Regions from separate parts of the Lactobacillus sp. IBH004 genome, predicted to be linked through region 1. Evidence: riboswitches for the same ligand, from Rfam matches in the RefSeq annotation. Region 1 holds a riboswitch; the other holds the start of a gene.
What was found. Region 1 has a riboswitch for thiamine pyrophosphate ahead of LDX54_RS02870 (ECF transporter S component). Riboswitches for the same ligand answer to the same signal wherever they lie in the genome.
Positions count from the first base shown of each region.

Region 2: linked by a shared signal. The riboswitch ahead of LDX54_RS00810 (ABC transporter ATP-binding protein) and the one ahead of LDX54_RS02870 (ECF transporter S component) in region 1 are both predicted to bind thiamine pyrophosphate.

Region 1 covers NZ_CP110217.2:546,762-551,297, forward strand. Annotated here, with positions in the region: partial or broken gene LDX54_RS02855 (IS3 family transposase) at 1-134, shown strand, start outside; gene hpt (hypoxanthine phosphoribosyltransferase) at 188-757, opposite strand; gene LDX54_RS02865 (M42 family peptidase) at 995-2,077, shown strand; TPP riboswitch at 2,153-2,242, shown strand; gene LDX54_RS02870 (ECF transporter S component) at 2,286-2,864, shown strand; partial or broken gene LDX54_RS02875 (IS3 family transposase) at 2,969-4,372, shown strand; gene udk (uridine kinase) at 4,435-4,536, opposite strand, start outside.
Region 2 covers NZ_CP110217.2:169,594-174,129, reverse strand. Annotated here, with positions in the region: gene htpX (zinc metalloprotease HtpX) at 1-375, shown strand, start outside; gene LDX54_RS00815 (AraC family transcriptional regulator) at 406-1,344, opposite strand; TPP riboswitch at 1,505-1,596, shown strand; gene LDX54_RS00810 (ABC transporter ATP-binding protein) at 1,637-2,995, shown strand; gene LDX54_RS00805 (energy-coupling factor transporter transmembrane component T) at 3,005-3,658, shown strand; gene LDX54_RS00800 (sucrose-6-phosphate hydrolase) at 3,700-4,536, opposite strand, start outside.

The sequences.
Region 1 (4,536 bases):
AAAAGCACTTTAAGAATCTCACTGAACTGGAAGATGCGATTAGAGACTACATTGAGTATTACAATCAGAAAAGAATCAAAATTAAACTAAAAGGACTAACTCCGCTTGAATATCGAAAGTTAGTCCTCAGTTAGCAGCTAATATAAAGTGTCCTAATTTTAGGGTTCACATCATCAAGACAACTCTTTTATTTATTATTAACCAGTTTAATAATTTCGGGCTTTAATACACCAATATAACGTAGGTTACGATAATAATTCATGAAATCAAGTCCGTAGCCTACTACAAACTCGTTACCAACCTTTGAACCATAATACTCGACATCAACATCGACGTTACGATTTGCTTCCTTGTTAAGTAAAACGCAACATTTAACGCTTTTTGCTCCCCGTTTTTCAAGCAACTTTTTCATAAAATCTAAAGTCAGACCAGTGTCAACAATATCTTCCACGATTAAAACATCACGATCTTTCACATCAGATGCTAAATCAGAAACTAGCTTAACTTTCCCGGAAGACTCCATTTCATTACCGTAGCTTGAGACATCGAGAAAATCAATTTCAGCTTTGACGTCCATTTCTCTAACCAAATCAGTTAAAAAGAAAACAGCACCTTTGAGAGCACCAACGATTAACGGTTTCTTACCAGCATAATCATTGGTAAGCTGCTTTCCTAACTTAACACACATTTGGTGAATGTCCTCTTCACTAAACAATTTATGATCAATAATACTATTAATATTGTCGTTTTTTGGCATTTATCTACCCTTCATTGTAAAACAATTTAAATTCCTAATATTTCGATTATATCATTTTTTTGCTAAAAAAACAGACCATTTTCAACTATTTTCACTTTTTTAGCAGTCAATTACGTACAAAAAGTAGCTATATTGCTAAAAGCAGTAAGATAATTCTCGATTTGCTTAAATTTTTAACGTGTAACCTCAGTTTTTGGTAAAATTAATGCATAAGTATTTTTAGTGAAAGGTAAAAAAATGCAAAAACAACAAGAAATTAAAATGCTCAAGGCATTTTCTGATGCCAATTCTACTTCTGGCTTTGAAGGAGAATTTGTTAAACTATTTACCGATACTGTTCAAGATTTTGCTGACGTGAAGGTTGACGGTATGCTCAATGTGTATGCCAGCAAAAAAGATAACCAACCAGGTCGGCCAGTGATTCAACTGGATGCACATTCAGATGCTGTTGGCTTTATTACCCAAGCTGTCCGTCCTAATGGCATGATTAAATTCGTGCCCCTTGGCGGGTGGGTTAAATATAATATTCCTGCTCTGCGTGTAAAAATTAAAAATCGTGCAGGTGAATATGTTCCCGGTGTTGTGGCTACTAAACCACCTCATTTTATGACTGCAGCCGAAAAAAATAATGTACCGGACGTAGCCGATATGTCAATTGATGTTGGTTCCAATTCACGTGCCGAAACAATTAATGATTATCAAATCGATACGGGTTGTCCTATTTTTGTGGATGTTAAATGTGAATACAATGAAAAGTCTGGTTTGTTTTTCGGCAAAGATTTTGATGACCGCTTTGGCGCTGCTGCTATGGCTGACGTTTTAGACAATTTAAAAGATGAACAAACTGCATTTAACGTTGTTGCAGCACTTTCCAGCCAGGAAGAAGTCGGTCTGCGCGGAGCGTATGTGACAGCGCGTGCAGTAAAGCCTGATGTAGCAGTCGTGCTTGAGTCTTGTCCAGCAGATGATACTTTTACCCCAGAATGGTTGTCACAAACCGGACTGAAAAGGGGACCGATGTTGCGTGACATGGATACTTCGTTTTTGCCTAATCCTAAATTTCAACAGTATGCCTGCGATTTAGCTGATAAGAATAACATTCCGTATACTCGTTCTGTTCGCACTGGCGGTGGCCAAGATGGAGCAGCAATTTATTATGAAAATGGCGCACCAACCATTGTGATTGGTATTCCAGTTCGTTATGAACACTCTCCTTATTGTTTTAGTGCTTATTCAGATTTTAAAGCCTCTGTTGCTTTGACGCTTGCTATTATTCGTGATTTAACTAAAGAAAAGTTGGCAAGTTTTAGTCAATTTTAATGGCATTAACTACAGTAATCGTCTAAAATAGGCAACAAATTTAATTAAAGTATGATATAATAGTAAAAATTGAATAGCAGTCACTAGGGGTGCCAAAAAGCTGAGAAATACCCTCTGAACCTGATCGGGACAATACCTGCGTTAGGGAAGTGTAAAATTAGGTAATAATGATACTCCTACTGACATGTAAAGTTAGGAGTATTTTTTTATGTTTACTAGAACTTCAAAATGGAATGTAAAGTCGATTATTTTAATTGCATTAATTGGAATTATTATGGGAGTCATTTATACATATGGCTTTAACTGGGCTTTTAATTTAATCAAAATGCTGCTGGTGCCGACAGGTTTTGCACCGGTTACTGATACTGTTTTTACAGGTTTATGGCTTATGGCTGGACCTTTAGCGATGTATTTTGTTCCTACTGCAGGATCCGGTACGATTGGTGAATTATTAGCTTCTGTGGTTGAAATGGCCATAGGTGGTCAATGGGGCGCTACTACGATTCTTTCCGGAATTATTCAAGGCGCTACTAATGAAATCGGCTTTTTCCCTAAAAAAGAACGTTATCAAAATTTCACTTGGAAAAGCGTCTTAACTGGTGCGTTTTTTGCTTCATTTGGCTGTTTTATTCCCTCATATATTTTATATGGCTGGAGCAAATTTAGTATGCAAGTGCAAATCGTAATGCTTATTACCAATATCATTTCTGCTTTGGTTTTTGATGGCGTTTTAGTTAAGTTGATTACGAATTTATTTGATAAAGCATTAAAGCCAAAAATAGCTTAAATATTTAAAAAGGAGTATTGCTCTTGAAGTAATGATATGACCCCCGAAATTGAAGTGCTCCATAATAGTTAGACATTAATCTGACTATTAGGAGCACTTTTTTCATGACTAAATATTCAACTGCTTTGAAAATGGAAATTTGCAGTAAATACTTATCCCACCAAACCTCTTTAGCTAAACTAGAACGCGAATACGGCATTGATCATACCGAGATTAGGGCCTGGGCAGAACGTGCCCGCAAACATGGCTTAGCCGCTTTAAAGGTTACTCACACCCGGCAAACTTATTTGCCTGAATTCAAGCTAAATGTGGTACGCTTCTATCATGAACATCACATGGGAGTACTCAGGGTAGCCGCAGTTTTTAATCTTTCGCGGTCAGTAGTAAGACAATGGCTGGCGGCTTATCAGGCTGCAGGCTACTCTGGGCTGCTCCCAAAATCCAAGGGGAGACCACCAACCATGACTAAAAAGAAGCGTCAGAAGAAGCTTAAACCCACTAAGAAGCTAACCGAAGTAGAACAATTGCGTCGTCAGGTCGCTGAGCTAGAGGCACAAAAAGCCGACTTAGAATTGGATAACTTAATCCTAAAAAAAGTGGCTGCCCGATATCCACGCTCACCAACCGGCAAAAAACCAGAATAGCCGTGGAGATTCGGGCTGAGCGACCTGAGGTGCCGTTAAAGCTTTTGCTTGCCAAGCTGCACCTTAACCGCAAAACTTATTACGACAACCGCAGTCACCGATTGAACCGATTAGATAAATACGCTGCTGTTAAAGGCGTAATCAAGTCTATCTTCTACCAAGAAAGTGATGAGACTTACGGTTATCGACGTATGCATGGTGCACTCTTAGATCAAGGCTTTAGCTATGCGCCCAATACCGTGCGCAAGCTGATGCGGCAGCTGGGACTAAAGACCAGAGTCTACAGCAGGCGCACTGCACGCTACAGTTCTTATGCGGGCCCTGCAGGCGTAATCAAGGAAAACATTTTAAAGCAGCGGTTTAATGAAACCAGACCCTACCACGTCTTACACACGGATATTACCGAATACAATGACCACAGGCAAAAAGGTTTATATTTCACCGGTCATTGATGAGGCCTCACTGGAAATACTGGCTTGTCAAGTCAGCTATTCGCCTAACATGAGGCTGGTTTATGACATGCTGGCAGAGCTCAAGCAAAAACTGCCTGAAACAGCCCAGCCTATTTTGCATTCAGATCAGGGCTTTCAATACCGCCACAGCGGCTATCAAGCTAAATTAAGGCAAATGAAGATTAAGCAAAGCATGTCGCGCAAGGGTAACTGCCACGATAATGCACCGGGCGAAACCATCTTCAACCTAATGAAACGGGAGAAGCTCAACCGCATTAAGATCAGTTCACTAGCAGAAATGCAGGCAGTACTGCGCGATTACGTTTACTGGTTCAACCATATCAGAAGATCAAACAAACTAAAATACACGACTCCGATCAAATATCGAAATCGTGCATTGAGTCTTGCGTAATATTAAAATGTCTAACTTTTTAGTTGCACTTCAAATTGTCTTAATTCCGGGGGTCATATTTTTTATTTTTCTTTTTTACTTAAAATTGAGTGTACCTTAGTTGTAAGCATATCAATGGCCACATCATTTTTACCGCCTTCTGGAACAATAATATCTGCATAGCG
Region 2 (4,536 bases), 380 kb from region 1:
CGCTATATCTGGTGGATTGATGATGATCGCGATAGTGATCATGATAGTGGTGGCACCATCGTTGTCATTTTTAAGGTAATAGCAATAGCGTTTGTCTTAATTTTGGGGCCTATTTGTGCCAGTTTAGCGCAAATGGCATTGTCACGTAACCGTGAATACCTTGCCGATGCTTCTTCAGTAGAGTTAACGCGCAATCCGCAAGGGCTAATTTCGGCGCTTGAAAAAATTGACGGCTCTGCACCAATGAAAAAAGCTGATCCCAGCAGTGCGGGAATGTATATTGAAGATCCTATGCGTAAAAAACGCAGTTTTACCCATTTGTTTGACAGTCATCCACCAACAGCGGACAGAATTAAACGTTTAGAAAAAATGTAAAAAAACAACCTTCTTGTTTAAGGTTGTTTTTTATTTCAAATTAATATTTGCCTGCCTGAATAGTTCTGCACGCATTTGCACCGGTGTTTCATGGTAATATTCACTGAACTTCTTATAAAAGAAGGATTTGCCGCTATAACCGACACGGGTAATTATCTCTTTGACGGAAATATCTGGACGAGCAAGTAAACTTCGTGCTTCCAGCATGCGCCTTTCATCGACATGTTCCACAAAACTTTTGCCTGTTTTTTGTTTAACCAAACTTGAAAAATAATTAGGATTAAAACCAAAATGCTTGGCTGCATCATTAAGCGTAATGTTAGTAAAATGGGCATCAATATATTTTTCCAGATCCGTTTTTGCAAACTGATGACTTGTTGCTGGAGTGGAAGTTAAATTTTGCTTTCTAACTGCAGAAACGAAAAGCAAGGTAAGTTCTGCCATGATAGCGTTACGGGTAAACAAGTCATAATTAAGATATTCATTAATTATCTTTTTAAGTAGATGGGCAGACTCTGACATTAGCGTTCCGTTTAACCCTAATAATCTTTTTTGCTCAAAAGTAGTATTGATTTTTTTAAGCAATTTTTTCTCATAATTGTTCATTACAGTTAGATTGTCGAAAAAGTTCCGGACATCTATATTGGGGTCAAATTCGAGTTTAACTAAAATATCTTTACTACCAGGTTTTAATATTTCATAATTGCTCTTTTTCTGTAAAAAAATGATATTGCCATCATTGAGTATAAAATTCTGACTATTGATCCTCACTTTAGTTGAACCTTTTGCCTCATACAGAATAGTTAGCCCTGTTGTTTGGTAGCGATGAATTCCCGTATTACGATTTTCTAAAAAGGCTATAAACAAATCAAAGTTGCTGTTACCTGGTTTTATTTTCACTTCATTAGTATCAGACCTAGCCGCATCTATGATACTGGCTAAATATTGTTCCAATTTAACTGCTGCCATTACTTTCACCTCTTATACAGTTTAGGGATTATATAGTTTTATTATATAGCAAATTTTCATCTTACTAATATAATTTTGTTATTTTACCTTTATCATTGCTACATGAGTAACGGAAACTCCTTGTGCATCTAGACAACTAATTTTCTTTTCTGTATAATAAAATTTAACATCGGGGTGCCTGTAAAGGCTGAGATTAAACCCGCAGAACCTGCTATGGATAATGCCAGCGAAGGGAAAACGAAAGATTTTACATCGTCAGGCTATTATCCTGACGATTTTTTTGGTAACTAAATTGATTAAATTAAATAACCTAACATTTTCATATGACAAACAAAACCAAATTTTAACAAATATTAACTTAAATATTCCTACAAAGCAGTTTTCATTGTTAGTTGGACCAACTGGCTGTGGTAAATCTACCTTATTGAAAATAATAGCAAAGTTATATCCTGAATTTGCAGGACAACTAAGCGGCACTGTTACTCTGGGCGGCTTAAAGGCTGCTATGATGTTTCAAAATGCCAGTGAGCAATTTACTATGGCAACTCCTCGAGAAGAAATTATTTTTGCACTGGAAAACCTCTGCCTTAATAAGGCCCAGTATCTAAAACAGTTAAATGAAGCCGTTCAGTTTACCCAAATTGATTATTTACTTGATCAAAAAATTAACACATTATCTGGTGGTGAACAACAAAGAGTAGCATTGGCTGTTCTCATAGCGATGAATGTTGACCTGTTTTTACTTGATGAGCCTTTCGCCAGCTGTGATCCCGCTGCCCGCAAGTTTTTAATCGCTAAACTAGCACATCTGCGCGATCAAGGAAAAACAATCATTTTAAGTGATCATGTACTAGCTGGTTATGAAGGAATTTGCGACAATCTTTTTCAATTTCAGGGTAAACGCCTGGTGCAGCTTTCTCAAGCAGAACAGGAAAAATTGTTGCGAAAAAATACGGATTCTAATTCCTATACTTTTGTCTTACCGCAGCAGACTGAGGAGTCGTGCTTTACCCTGCAAAACGTTCAGATTAGACAAAATCGTTTACTTCTAAAGCAGGAACAGTTAAATATTGTTTCTGGTAAAACCACTCTGATTACAGGAGCCAACGGTGTGGGCAAAACATCGCTTTTTAATGCTCTGACTAAAATGATCCCTTATTCAGGCAGCATCACCTACCACAACCGTGAAATTAATAAATTACCTACTCGTAAGTATTTGCTTCATGTAGGCCAAATATTTCAAAATGCAACTGACCAGTTTATCAATGTCTCTGTTGCAGATGAAATTAACCTCAGCAAAAAAAAGCGGACCAATTCTTATTTTACTGATGACAAAATAGCTGCTGCTTTATCCACTCTTGAACTTGATTCACTACTTGATCATGTCGTATATTCATTATCCGGTGGACAACAAAAGAAACTGCAAATCTTGTTAATGTTGATTTCAGATCAGGATGTATTGTTAATTGACGAACCACTTAGCGGCCTGGATGCTGACTCTGCCGTCAAAGTGATGTCTTTATTAAGAGAAAGTCAGAAAGCACGGAAGCAAACGCTTTTAATTATCAGCCATGAGTTAAAGAATTTAGCTGATTGGTGTGACTATCACCTCATTTTTAAAAACCAGCATCTAGCTTACACGAACAAGTGAGGTACTATCATGAATCCTAGTTTTAAATTTATCTTGGCTCTGATTATTTCTGTAGAAATATCACTGAAATCAAGTTTACTAACAAACCTCTTAATCATATTCTTTGCATTGGTCTATTTAATTTGCAAACACATTAAATTAAGCAATTTGCTTTTAACTCTACTAATGCCTTTAATTGCCGCTTTTACAGTTTTTGCGACTTTATACTGGTTCTCGCCACAACCCAACTTACAGAACGCACTAAGCTTATCTAGTCGAATTTACGTTTATACTTTGACTATCTACTGCGTTTCAATAGACACTACTGCTACAGAATTTGCCCGCTCTTTTGAACAAAATTTTCATTTGCCCAGCAAGTTTGCTTATGGAGTTTTAGCTGCTCTTAATATCGTTCCCCGAATGAAAGAGGCCGTTAAGCAAATTCGTACTGCTGGCATGATGCGGGGAGTATATTTGAGTTTTTGGTCACCGGTTCTTTATTTTAAAGCTATCTTAGTTGCTCTGAATTCTGCAGAAAATTTAGCTCAAGGTATGGCATCCCATGGTTACCGCGAAAATGCCAAGCGCTCTGTCATTGCAGCTGTTCCTGTTAAAAAAAGTGACTGGCTGCAGTCAATTGCAATTTTGGTTTTAGTAAATCTAGCATTATTGACGTTAAAATAAAAAAGTGGACATGCTTGTCCACTTTTTTTCTATCCCTTAATTTATTCAGCTAAAGAATAACCTGCAACACTAATATTAACCGGCTCGTCTGCAGTGATAAAAATTGCCGGCTTTTTGGTTGTGTAATAGCGTTCTGAAAATACCAGCTCCCCGTCATTTAAGAAAAACTCAATTGAACTTGTATCAATAAAAACTTGTATTTTTAATTTTGAGTTTGGTCTCAGTTTGCCATAACGTTGTGCGTCGGTTGTCGATTTATCCGCTCTGATCAAAATTACTTCATTATTTTCCTTATTCCAAGATAATGTAACCAGATTTTCCTGTTCATTTTTAAAAATGAAGCTAATCTCATTACCTGACCAATTTTCAGTTTTAGCAGTTAAAAGCAACTCCAAGTGCTGCGGATCAGAAACATTAACTTGCATTGAAGAACTCGTTTGTTTTTCGTCAACTACTTTTTCTTGCCGTAATTGTTTTAACTCATTGACTGGCGTCATATACAGCTGATTATTTTTTAAAGTTAATTCTCGCGGCAAAGTTAACGCCCCACACCAGCCATCAGCCTGCTCGGAAAAGTCTGCATGCCACATATCAAGCCAGCCAAAAACAATGCGCCTATTATCAGGCGTTAACATAGTTTGGGCAGCGTAAAAGTCATGCCCATGGTCAAGTTCTTGAAATGCACCATGTTTAAGCTGATTGTTGCGATAATCCATTTTACCGATAAAATATCCCGTTTGATAGCAGTTAAGATATTCTTTACCCTTTGCCACGATTCCTTGAGGTGAACATAACAAAACGTCCTCTCTGCCCAATGAAAAAAGATCAGGGCATTCCCAGGTGTAGCCTTCAATATCGGCTCCTTGAGAAACGGCTAT